DNA from 4 places in the Pseudoalteromonas sp. G5_S1_54_S4 genome. Region 2 is predicted to be linked to each of the others. Evidence: predicted binding sites of a transcription regulator. Region 2 holds the regulator's gene; each other region holds the start of a gene.
The links. Region 2 encodes FliA, which starts transcription of late flagellar genes. Its sites were predicted from a motif close to CTAAAGNTNNNNNNNNNNNNGCCGATA; they were not measured.

Region 1 (3,231 bases), on a different contig from region 2:
TACCTGGGGAAGTAATAACCGCAGGATCAAATATATTTAAGGCTAATTTACCTAATGAGACCTCTGGGTAAATACTGTAATCGTTCACCATTGCAACGGTTACTTCTTCGTTACTGTTGTTGGCTTTATAAAAAACCTCTACTTTGCCAAAACTACTGTATTTACCCTCTCTGGCTATTGCCATTAGCAATGACTTTTTATCGTCACTTTTATCAAGCGATACACTTTGAATATTAACCTCTGGCAAACTTGTACCTTGGCGTAAAATAACAGGAATTGAGTAGCTTAAAATTAAATCTATTTTAATCCCCACCCCTTGGCCTTCACGTTGGCTTTTGCTCTCATTAGGTAACGCTTGAAACAATAAGTGTGAACGATACTCTTGCTCTGCTAAATTTTGTGGTTTTCTCAGTGCTAATTTTACTATTTGTCTTTCCCCTGGTGCTAAGCGTACCTGCGAAGGGCTCATACGTACCATATTACTCAGTGCAGCTGGGTGAGCTACACCCTCTTCTAACCTTGTATAGCCGCCTACTGGTTTGGCTTTTTTTTCTTCCCACGCAAGGCGATACGTTTTGTATTCATTACTGTTGTTAATAACAATAACCTGGGCAACTCGTTGTCGCTCATCAAACGCTATACGGGTAGGTGAAATAAGTAAATTTGCATGTGCATGATAGCTGGTTACTAATGCGTTAAAACACAAAAATAACGCAATAATTTTAAATACCTTCATTCATATTCTCAATAATCAATGGTAACTTCTACTATTGCACTGTAACTACCGTCTAAATAAGGCAACCCGTTACCGCTAGTAGTTAATTGCCCGCCTATTTTAACCGTTGCCATACCATAAGCATTAGTTGTTACAGTAGCAGGTAAAAAAGTTAAGTTAGACAAAGTAAATTCGTTACCGCCGTTTACTCTTCTAAATTGTGTAGGGCTTGCAAAGTCATTTACGGTAATTTGTATCCGAGGTGCAAGCCCCTCAAACAATAGCTCGGCAGGTTGCCCAACTTGCATTATATGTATATTTTTACTTGTGATTGACCCATTGGGAGACAGTGTAACTGAGGTGTCAGGGGCATTTTTAACCACAACAATAGTGCCAAAGCTGAGTGGCTCTATAACACTAACTTGACCATATACTTTACCGATAAGGCTTATACATATTATTAAATAAAATTTAGTCATAAAAATGCCTACCATAAAATGATGGTAGGCAACCCTAAATTAATATTCAAGTGTTAACGCAAATGTGCCACTGTAATCGCCATCTATATAATCAGAAGTTGTAGTATCATCAGTATTATTAGACGTAGTTAAAGTTGCACCTAAACTAAATGTTGCAGCCCCTGTACCATCAACTTGCAGCTGCCCAGCAGGGATAGTAAGGTCTGTAAGGTCAAGTGTTGTATTAGCATTACCACCAGTTAAAACACGAATACTAGGATCAGATACTTTAAAAAAGGCTGCACCTGTTGGTACAGGGCTTACCGAGGTAATATTGCCCTCAGCATCATCTATATTAAAGGTTAAAAAAGCAAAAGCAGAAACCCCTGAAACAGTAAACGTAGCAGGCTCACCTTTTACTAACTCAGCAATGGTTGCACCAGTACCATTTGCAATAACCGATGCAGCCGTTGAGTTTGGTGATAACGTAAGTGTAGCCTCGGTGGCTGCAGCAGTATCCGCATTAGCACGCAGTGTACCAAAGTTTAAAGGCGTATCGTTTGTTAAGGTAAATGCATTTTGCACTGTAACCGTGCCGTTAAAGCTTACATTTTCTACTGCTACAGCTCCAAAAGAAAGAGCAGCCATTGATGCAGCCAATGCTGCTTTAGTAAATATTTTGTTCATAGTTTTCCCTTAGATATATGTTATTAACCTTTTGTTCAGGTTAATTTAAGTATCGGCCAAAATCACTAAAAATTTAGAAAATATTTACTTTATTTTTGATTTAAATTAATTAGATGAAAAAGCAATCGTTAAAATAACCTCAAATTCCCTCTGAAAATGCTGCTAAGGTACATTTATTACCCACCTTATAAAAAAACAAACACAACTGCGCTGCTTGCTGTTGATTTTTCAGCGGACCGGCTACAACACTATAAAACGTAGTTGATTCTTTTTGTTGCTCATCAATGCGGTATTGCAAAATACTGTTTAATTGAGGGTATTGCTCTTTTAGTCGCTGCACTTGCCTTTTGGCCCCATTAGAAATTAAATAGCGACCAATTTGCACACCGTACATTGCTTCGTTTGTACTGGTAGTGTTATCAGCTAAAGCGGTTTCTGATGAGGGTTGTAAAGGTTGCTTAGAGCCATATTCAACACGTTTTACCTTCTCTTTCATCGGCTCTGGTACGGTATCAATATCTGTTTGAGCAGAAAGAGCTTGAATCAATAACGATAAGTCTTCTTCCATGGTGCTTAAGCGCGCTATTTGCTCTTTGTTGTTATCCCATTGCTCTAGGTAAGGTTTTATATCTTTTTCACGCACAAGCTTGTCGCTTTGTGAATCTGAGGGCATTAGCTGGTTGCTGCAACCAGCTAATGCAAATGGTATTAATAATGTTATTAAATGAAGTTTCACTTTAGGCACCCATTACAAAAGACTAGCTATCTAAAGCTATTATGCAATAAAAGCGCCAAGTAATACTGTTTTATAACCTGATTGGTCCGTCAGTGTAGTTACTCACAAAACAGTCAACTTTATAAAATTTAAATACTTCGCAATCATCCTCTGCACTTTTAAAGTTAAAATACTCACCTAATTTTAGTCGATAATAGGTTTTGTTATTAACCTTTGCTTTTTCAATATTTGTCGTGATTTTGTCCTTAAACAAAGGCGCTGCTTTTTTGTTAATTTGCTTCCATTCTTTAGCAACACTCTCTTGTGAATCGAGTGACGCAACCTGCAATGCAAATACTTTTTTGTTGGTATCAACCATTGCCACTTTTGTTAGCTTCGATGTTTGAGGGAATACTTTTTTCTTCACGATTGAGTTCGTTGCTTTCACAGGCAAACTAACAGCGCGCTTACTGTAGCTTTTTGAAGGGGCTGTAATCATTTTTGTAGGCACGCTAGCATAGCGACTACTGTGTCGCTGATTGTATGGAGCGTCCCCTTTAGAGGATTTTGCGTAGCGATTACTATACCTTTGCCTTGGTCGTTCAACTTTATCTGAGGTGCTTGCGTAATTATTACCATACCTAAGATTTGGCGGC
Region 2 (3,231 bases):
TCAGCTATAGGTTCAGGCTCTACCGATGGAGTTTCAACAGGGGCTGTGTCTTCAACCACAGAATCGCCGGCGAGTTCTTCAGCCGTTGGTGGTTGTCCAAGCTTGTGAAGTACTGCAAGTAACTCTGGATCTGCAGGCTCTGGCTGGTCACGATTTTTAATTGTGGCAAACATTTCATTAATGGTATCAAGTGCTTGTAAAATCACATCCATTAATTCAGAGTTAACTGTTCTTACACCTTGGCGCAATAAATCAAACACGTTTTCAGCACCATGACATGCATCAACAAGCTCTGTCATTGCCAAAAATCCGGCACCTCCCTTAACGGTATGGAAGCCACGGAATATTGCGTTTAGTAGTTCAGTATCATCTGGGTTGTTTTCCAGTTCTACTAACTGTTCAGATAAAAGCTCAAGGATTTCTCCGGCCTCTACTAAAAAGTCTTGTAAAATATCTTCATCGACTTCAAAGCTCATGCAGTACTCTCCTATTAGAAGCCCAAACTTGATAATAGATCATCAACTTCATCTTGATCAGATACAACATCATTACGCGATTCTTTATCAATAATAGGCCCTTCTGGACCTGCTAGTGTTTGTGCAACAATGGAATCTTCTGTTTCTTCTGGTTGTTCAGTTGGTTGTACTTGCTCAACCTCACCTTGCGCCGCAAATGCAGTTAACAAGTGGATTAAGCTCTCTTCAACTTCACGCACAAGTTCAATAACACGACGAATAACCTGACCAGTTAAATCTTGATAGTCTTGAGCCATCAATACATTGGTCATCAACATTTGTAACTCATCCGTTTTATGATGAGAGCTGTTCATAAACTTATCAATGCTATGGCAAAGTGACTTAAACTCACCAAGCTCAATTTCACGGTTCATTAACCGATCCCATGTTGGCTTGATATCAGCTATTTCGTCAGCAATTTCTTGCGCTAAAGGTAAGCTTGCTTCAACCGCATCCATCGTTTTGTTGGCTGCGTTTTCTGTCATTTCCATAACATAGTTGAGGCGTTTTTTAGCATCAGGGATGGCATCAGTGGTAATGTCTGTTAATCGCGTATCTAATTCAAAGCTTTTTAAAGCTTCGTGCAGTTGACGCGTTAACTTACCCACCTCAGCAAATAACTGTGATTGCTCTTGTGAAGCTGTTTCTAAAATTAACTGATTCGCTTTATCTTGCTCACCATTTTCTAAAAAAGCCACTAATTGGCGAGCTTGTTCTAAAGTAATCTGAGGCGCAGCAGGTGCTGACATAAGCCTCTCCCTCTCATTAACCTAAGCGTTCGAACACTTTTTCTAATTTAGTCTTCAATGTACCTGCAGTAAATGGTTTAACAATATAACCATTAACACCTGCTTGGGCCGCAGCAATTATTTGTTCTTTTTTAGCTTCTGCTGTAACCATTAAAACAGGGATATGCTTTAATTTTTCATCAGCTCGAATTGCCCTTAAAAGATCAATACCTTGCATGCCTGGCATATTCCAATCTGTTACCACAAAATCAAACACTTGATTTTGCAACATAGGTAAAGCAGTTGACCCGTCATCTGCTTCTTGAACATTGGTAAAACCTAAATCGCGCAACAGGTTTTTAATAATACGTCTCATCGTCGAAAAATCATCAACAACAAGAATTTTAATGTTTTTATCCAAAACATCCTCCAGTGAGGCCTGAACCTTTATTTACTTACTTCTAGTTTATCCAGTCATTGATCTTTGCTTTAAGCTTAATCATCGCCTGACCATGTATCTGACTTACACGCGACTCACTAACATCGAGTATATGCCCAATTTCTTTTAAATTCATTTCATCGTTATAGTACAAAGAAAGCACCATTGCATCTTTTTCCGGTAACGACTTTATCGCACTGAGTAAAGACTCATTAAACCGTTCATTTTTAACATTATTGAAAGGTTTGTCTAGTGCTAAATCTTGACCATGAGGTGTAATCACATCATCGTCAATACCAAGGTCTTCAATACCTAAAACTTTACTTACATTGACATCGTTTAAAATATGATGGTACTCATTTAACGAAATTTCAAGTTTTTCAGCAACTTCAATATCTTTGGGTTCACGGTTTAAACTGCTTTCAAGGGCAACTATTGTCTCTGCTACCAAGCGACTTTTTCTGTGAACTGAACGTGGAACCCAATCACCTCGGCGCATTTCATCTATCATTGCACCACGAATGCGAATACCCGCAAAGGTTTCAAAACTTGCGCCCTTGCTTGCGTCAAAGTTTTTAGAAGCTTCTATTAAGCCAATCATACCTGATTGGATCAAATCATCTAGTTGCACACTGGCCGGTAAACGAGCAATTAAATGGCACGCCACTTTTTTGACTAATGAGGCATGCTTTTCAACAATCATATTTAAATTCTGTGTTGACTGATATCCCATAGCTCTATTCACCGGTATTGTCATTGTTAGTTACTAACTAACTTCTCAATGAAAAACTCTAAGTGACCCGAGGCTTGACTAGGTGTTGGCCACTTAGCAATTTTTGTCGCCAGTGTTTTAAAAGCAATCGCAGCAGGAGACCCTGGAAAAACTTCAACTATCACTTTTTGGCGACGCGTTGATTTGCGCATATTCTCATCATAAGGAACCGTTGCAACCAGCTCCATTGATATATCTAAAAATCGGTCGGTTACTTTTGAAAGTTTAGCAAATAATTCTTGCCCTTCACGTAAGCTACGCACCATATTGGCAACAATTTTAAATTTGTAAACGCCGTGCTCACGGCTAAGTACTTTAATTAAAGCATAAGCATCGGTAATTGATGTAGGCTCATCACATACCACCACAACCACATCTTGCGCTGCGCGAGAAAAACTCAGCACCATATCGGAAATACCCGCAGCGGTATCAACAATTAAAATATCAAAATCAGTGTTAAGCTCGCTAAATGCACGAATAAGTCCGGCGTGCTCTGAAGGAGATAACTCAACCATACTTTGCGAACCCGATGTTGCAGGTACTATTTTTATACCTGCAGGGCCTTCAACTAAAATATCTTCAAGTTCACATTCGCCCGATAAAACATGAGATAAATTGCGCTCTACACGCAGTCCAAGCATAACATCACAATTAGCTAACCCTAAATCAGCATCTAAAACCAGCACACGTTTGCCTTGTTGGCCTAGCGCGATTGCCGTATTAAGGGATACGTTTGTTTTACCTACTCCACCTTTGCCGCCGGTGACAGCGATAACT
Region 3 (3,231 bases), on a different contig from region 2:
AAAATCTCTAAGTAAAAAGAAGTTAAACCTTGCTTTTCAATTTCACTGATGTGATTGTTAATTTCAGCAACGTGAACCACTTGGGCTTCTTCAGCCGTGTTGCCAAACTTACAATCGAATGCCCAGTAGTCGGCATCAACAGGTAAAGTTTTATTACGTTCTCTTTTCAAATATTTTTTCACTTCATGCTTTGCAGCATCAACCATACGAGGGTATTTGATTTTCTCATGATTCAGCGTGAATGTTTTCTTCATTACGTTCCTAATTACCTTGGTTTAATGATAATGGCATTTAATGTCATACCATTTGCGCCATTATAGCAATTGCATTTAAATTTTGGATGCTTTTTTTATATTAAATCAGTTATTAAAATAAAGCACCTATAAAACCAATAGTTACTTACTACTATAAACACAGTTTATTACAATCAAATGGCATGTATAAAGCAGCAATTGAACACATATAATTAGGCACTAAACAAATGTAATGGCTGGTGGATAGCTTCATTTTGTAAATCATCATAAAATGCCACCGCATCCATTTGAGGGTTTGATAACTCGGTGTTGGTATTTTTAATTCGTCGACGTACCGCTAATTCACAGTTATCAATGACAGTCAGTGGAATGTGGTTTTTATCATCACGAATATTAAATGGCTCAGGCTTTAAGCACTGAGTTAACTTTATATCACTCATCCCTACAGCGCTTCCCATTTTTGCTAAAAGCTCTGTGTTATTTTTACCAATTAACATATTAAAGGTATCTGGCGCTAATGGCTGCTTTGGACCTGCGCCAAATTGTTTACGCAGAGCATCTTCATCAGCTTGATAATGCTTAGTGTCACTTTTGGGTAGGTGGAATTCACTAAAATCGAGTGCATCGTGAGAGAGCATTGCTAATAAAAGTGCAAACTCGCCTCGGCGGTTTTCGTGCACACTTTCGTTAAGCCTCGTTTTTAACTGGCTCTCCGTGATTAACAAATCACCAATCTGCATAGACTTTAGCCTATTTAACTAATTAATAAGTATTTATCGGCTAAATTTGAATTTTCTTTAGCTTTTTTCTTTACTTAAATAAGAAGTTTGCTATTATCTGCCGCGTTGCATTGGAGGGGTTCCCGAGCGGCCAAAGGGATCAGACTGTAAATCTGACGGCTCAGCCTTCGCTGGTTCGAATCCAGCTCCCTCCACCACTTTTCTTAGGCTAAGTTAAGTGGGGCCAAATGCAATAACAATTAGTGTGGAGGGGTTCCCGAGCGGCCAAAGGGATCAGACTGTAAATCTGACGGCTCAGCCTTCGCTGGTTCGAATCCAGCTCCCTCCACCACTTCTCTTCTCTACCTTATTTCTTTTTATTCAAATACCCACTGTAAACTCATACCATGATTGTTTAACCAGTTACTTGCTTGTTTATAATCTGAATAAAATAATTCCACACGTTGCCAAAATTGAGCGCTGTGATTTAAATATTTTAAATGTGCTAATTCATGAACAATCACGTAGTCAATGACCCATGTCGGTGCACTTGCCAAGTGTAAGTTGAAGGTTACTTCACGCCTGCGATTACAACTACCCCAGCGACGTTTATACAATTGAATACGAATATTACTCGGTAGCTTTTCACCCATCAGCTGACAATAATCGTTAACTCGCATTTCAATATAACTTTCTAATTTCTCATGCAAAAACTGCTCTAGCAAACTTTGATACATTTGCGTTTGATGCTTTACACGTGAAGAAATACTCAGTAACAGCGTTTGGCTTTCATTGTGCTGCTGCCATTGAGTGCGTGCTGCGTTTTCAAATTGCACATTAACAGCTTCATTAAATAATTTAATACTCTGGGTTTTGAGTGGAAACTGTCGTGTATCGGCTTGAATTTGTTGCTTATGTAACTGAGCATCAATCCAGTTCTGTTTACTTAACAGCCATTCATTAATTTGTGTTTTCGTTACAAAATGGGGCGCATATACCGTAAGCTCACGTTGTGCGACTTTGATAGCCACTGTTTTTCTTTGCTTACTTCGCTTTAAAGTGTAATCCAACAATGAATGCTGCCTATTTATAATTAACCACTGGGTTTTATTTTACCTTGTACCATAACGGCTGATCTATAAATAATCCCCACTAAATGCCATTTTAATAACAATGCATTTAGTGCTACTCAATAAATAGTATGGTTTAGAGCTTAAAACACTTACGTTGCTTTTGTAATTTATAACTCAATACCTTGTGATTATTATTGTATTTTATATTAGACTGAATTTAAGAGTTATTATGTGAATGATTGATGTTAGCTAATTTTTTTATAAACGAACCAGATCCAAGCCTAATTATTAATGGTGTATACGACCCAAGTTTAGTGACACTATCTATACTCACCGCAATTTTTGCAGCTTATTTTTCTTTGCACGTTATCGATTTAGCAAATAATACACATTTTAAATCTTATCGAAAGTTAGCCAATATAACCGCAGCCTTAGTCCTTGCCGGAGGGGTCTGGAGCATGCACTTTATTGCTATGCTCGCATTTTCTTTGTGCACTACAATTGAATACGACCCCACACTCACTTTTGTGTCGTTTATACCGGCGTTACTGGCATGTACCATTGCTTTTTCTTGTTTGAAAACATATAGCTCTAACCCTCGTATTATCAATTTAATTCTAAGCTCTCTTTTATTTGGCGCGGGTGTTGGCACCATGCATTACAGCGGTATGGCAGCGATGCAATTAAGTCCTTTACTTCGTTATGATCCAATATGGTTTGGCGCTTCAATTGTTGTTGCAGTGCTGCTGTCTTTTATAAGTCTCTATGCACGTTTTCATTTACCAGCACACTTTAAAAAATTAACGCCTGTGCATAATCGTATTATTTGCGCCCTTATTCTTGGCCTTGCCGTGGCTGGTATGCATTATATGGGCATGGCTGCTACGCGATTTATTGCAACAAGCCCGATAATTAACGAGCAAACAAACCAATCACATCTAACCTTTATTGCTATTAGTGTGTCGTTCGCCACGCTTTTATTAACAGCGGTGGTTGTGATCATCAATGGCATGATCCGTTACAGAATGCTGTTGGGGAAAAAATCAGCTGAAGAGTCTCGCCTTGATGCTATTTTATCAACTGCCATTGACGGCATCGTTACTATCAATATTAAAGGCACTATTTTGAGCTTTAATAAAGCCGCAGAAACAATTTTTGGCTGGCAAGATAATGAGGTCATTGGCC
Region 4 (3,231 bases), on a different contig from region 2:
ATAAAAGCTACCTGATAAAATACGCGCAAAATGATTGGTTAACGCACCGACATTTTCAGATATCGACATTTCGTTATCGTTCAAAATGATCAGCATGTCTGATTTAACATCGCCAAGGTGGTTCATTGCTTCAAAGGCCATACCAGCAGTAATTGCGCCATCGCCTATTACCGCGACTGTTTTACGCCCTTTGCCTTCTTTTTGTGCAGCAATAGACATACCTAACGCCGCAGAAATTGAGGTACTTGAATGGCCAACACTAAAGGTGTCGTATTCACTTTCATCTCTAAAAGGGAAAGGATGCAATCCGTCTTTTTGGCGAATGGTATGCATTTGATCACGACGGCCAGTCAGTATTTTATGCGGATAAGCTTGATGACCCACATCCCAGACCAAGCGGTCTTCGGGTGTGTTGTATACATAATGTAGTGCAACGGTAAGTTCTACGGTTCCTAAACCAGACGCTAAATGACCGCTACTTTGCGATACCGAATTGAGTAAATAGTCACGCAATTCATGGCTAAATGCAGGAAGCTTATCTTGTGCTAAGTCTCGCAAGTGGGCTGGTTCGTTCACCAAATCAAGTAATGGATACTTGCTGCTATCAAGTGTCATGGTTTTTTATATATCCTTCGCTAATATTAACCCTCCTCAAAACAAACGAGGTTTAAAAGGCGACTTAATATTCAGTAATAATTTTATACTAAGAGTTAATACGTTTTAGCTGTATTTAATGGTCACGTTCAATTAAATAGTTAGCCAATGCCGCTAAATCTGTTGTGTCTGCGTCAATGTTAGCTAATGCCTCATGGGCTTGTTGTATTAAATTTTGTGCTTTTTGCTTAGCGCCTAGCATACCTAATAAAGCGGGGTATGTCGCTTTATTCGCTGCAATATCTGACCCTTGTGGCTTGCCTAAAGTAAGCGTATCACCCTCAACATCTAAAATATCGTCATGAACTTGAAATGCAAGCCCTATAGCGTATCCAAAAGTTGATAAGTTATCTAAAGTTTGTTGGCTTGTATTAGGAGCGCACAGTGCGCCAAGAGTGATCGCACAATTTATTAGCGCACCGGTTTTAAGTTTATGAATGCGTTCTAACTCATCAACAGTAATAACCTTATCGGTTGCTGCAATATCGCGGCCTTGTCCGGCAACCATACCTTGTAACCCCGATGCATGCGCTAGTGCTGCGATCATTTTTAATTGTGCTTCAGTCGAACATTTAAATGTGTGCTTAGCAATAAGTTCAAATGCTAAAGTTTGCAGTGCATCTCCAGCTAAAATCGCTTGTGCTTCACCATATACAATATGACATGTAGGGCGACCACGGCGTAAATCATCATCATCCATAGCGGGTAAGTCGTCATGCACTAATGAATAACTATGAATACATTCAATGGCTGCGGCAAGTACATCTAAATCACGCTTGTCAGCACCGAGTATTTTACCTGTGGTGTACACTAAAAACGGGCGCAGTCTTTTACCACCATTCATTACACTGTAATGTGTGGCTTCTTTTATAGTATTGTCGCTTTCAAGAGGTTGTTCAAAATAAAGGTTGAGCGTATTAGCTACATCATCTTGAGCGAGTTTTATTTGTTCTTTTATGCTCACGATTATTCCATATCGTTATCAAAGTGAGTAAGCGGTGCTTTTTCGTCATTACCCATTAATATCGACACCTTTTGCTCAGCTTGTTGAAGTTTGCCTGAAGATGCGCTCGCAAGTGCAATACCGCGCTCAAATTGCTTTAAAGACTGTTCAAGCGATAAATCACCTTGTTCCATTTCACTGACAATTGTTGTTAACTCTTCTAGTGCTTGTTCGAAACTTAAATTTTCAGGTTTTTTAGTCGCCATCTTTATTTTCAACTTACATAATAAATTTAGACGCCAATTTTAGGGGGAATGCTAAACTAGGTCAAAGAATGATATTGTTTTTTGATAGATAAATGCTGTTGATTGGGTTTTATTGCGTTTCAACGTTATTTTTTAAAATTATTAATTTTGATTAATTAGATTGATTACCTATGTTGATCTAAAATATAACTAATCTTAATTTTACCGTTTATCATAAAAATCACTTAAGTATTTCAGTATCTTGCCGATAAACAATTAATAACAACGCTTGCGAAGAAAAAATATAAAACCTTTGGAGGGAATGTGGATTTAGCAACCATTATTGGGATCCTTGGCGCAATTGGCTTAATTGTCATGTCCATGTTTATGAGTAGTAGCGGTGAAGTCGCTATGTTTTACAATACCCCTTCTGTGGTTATTGTATTTGGTGGTTCCCTTTTTATCGTTTTATCTAATTTTACCATGTCGCAATTTCTTGGCATTGGTAAAGTATGTGCAAAAGCGTTTATGTTTAAAATTGAGCCTCCTGAAGCATTAATCGAAAAAGCGGTAGAATTAGCTGACTCTGCTCGAAAAGGCGGGTTTTTAGCCTTAGAAGAAGCCGAAATCCCAAATCCTTTTATGCGCAAAGGCGTTGATATGCTAGTAGATGGGCATGATGCTGATGTGGTACGTGCAACATTACAAAAAGATATTTCGTTAACCACCACTCGCCATGAAATGGGGGCAACCTTATTTAAATCATTAGGTGATATTGCACCTGCAATGGGGATGATCGGTACGTTGATAGGCTTAGTGGCTATGCTCTCGAACATGGATGACCCCAAAGCTATCGGACCGGCAATGGCGGTTGCGTTGTTAACCACATTATACGGTGCGTTTTTAGCAAACGTTGTAGCCATTCCTATTCAGGTAAAACTTGAACTGCGTAAAGACGAAGAGGCCATGAATCAGCGCTTAATTTTAGATGCAGTATTAGGTATTCAAGACGGGCAAAATCCTAAAGTAATTGAAGGGATCTTGAAAAATTATCTAGCTGAATCAAAACGCGCAGTCAATACTGAGGAATAATTATGTCAGATGAAGAGTGCAAATGCCCACCTCCAGGACTTCCTGCGTGGATGGGAACGTTTGCCGATTTAATGTCATTATTAATGTGCTTTTTCGTACTTTTACTCGCATTTTCTGAAATGGATGTACTTAAATTTAAACAAATTGCAGGCTCAATGAAGTTTGCTTTTGGTGTACAAAATAAAATAGAAGTAAAAGACATTCCAAAAGGGACATCTGTTATTGCTATGGAGTTTACGCCGGGTAAACCTGAGCCAACTCCTATAGAAACCATTCAGCAACAAACGGTTGAAATGA

Region 1: a site for FliA is predicted at 1,911-1,937, ahead of ACTRWE_RS05405 (DUF4402 domain-containing protein). Genes of this name have one in related genera too.
Region 3: a site for FliA is predicted at 1,029-1,055, ahead of ACTRWE_RS00085 (VC2046/SO_2500 family protein). Genes of this name have one in related genera too.
Region 4: a site for FliA is predicted at 2,087-2,113, ahead of pomA (flagellar motor protein PomA). Genes of this name have one in related genera too.

The regions. Positions count from the first base shown of each region.
Region 1 covers NZ_JBQKUL010000008.1:72,008-75,238, reverse strand. The annotation lists gene ACTRWE_RS05415 (fimbrial biogenesis chaperone) at 1-736, opposite strand, end outside; gene ACTRWE_RS05410 (DUF4402 domain-containing protein) at 745-1,194, opposite strand; gene ACTRWE_RS05405 (DUF4402 domain-containing protein) at 1,234-1,860, opposite strand; gene ACTRWE_RS05400 (SPOR domain-containing protein) at 2,000-2,596, opposite strand; gene ACTRWE_RS05395 (SPOR domain-containing protein) at 2,667-3,231, opposite strand, start outside.
Region 2 covers NZ_JBQKUL010000027.1:30,395-33,625, forward strand. The annotation lists gene ACTRWE_RS11510 (chemotaxis protein CheA) at 1-476, opposite strand, end outside; gene ACTRWE_RS11515 (protein phosphatase CheZ) at 491-1,264, opposite strand; gene cheY (chemotaxis response regulator CheY) at 1,281-1,664, opposite strand; gene ACTRWE_RS11525 (RNA polymerase sigma factor FliA) at 1,705-2,415, opposite strand; gene ACTRWE_RS11530 (MinD/ParA family ATP-binding protein) at 2,442-3,231, opposite strand, start outside.
Region 3 covers NZ_JBQKUL010000001.1:16,015-19,245, reverse strand. The annotation lists gene ACTRWE_RS00090 (DUF6172 family protein) at 1-254, opposite strand, end outside; gene ACTRWE_RS00085 (VC2046/SO_2500 family protein) at 467-994, opposite strand; tRNA gene ACTRWE_RS00080 (tRNA-Tyr) at 1,107-1,191, shown strand; tRNA gene ACTRWE_RS00075 (tRNA-Tyr) at 1,241-1,325, shown strand; gene ACTRWE_RS00070 (M48 family metallopeptidase) at 1,351-2,043, opposite strand; gene ACTRWE_RS00065 (PAS domain S-box protein) at 2,289-3,231, shown strand, end outside.
Region 4 covers NZ_JBQKUL010000020.1:5,663-8,893, reverse strand. The annotation lists gene dxs (1-deoxy-D-xylulose-5-phosphate synthase) at 1-615, opposite strand, end outside; gene ispA ((2E,6E)-farnesyl diphosphate synthase) at 731-1,618, opposite strand; gene xseB (exodeoxyribonuclease VII small subunit) at 1,621-1,863, opposite strand; gene pomA (flagellar motor protein PomA) at 2,167-2,934, shown strand; gene ACTRWE_RS09395 (flagellar motor protein MotB) at 2,937-3,231, shown strand, end outside.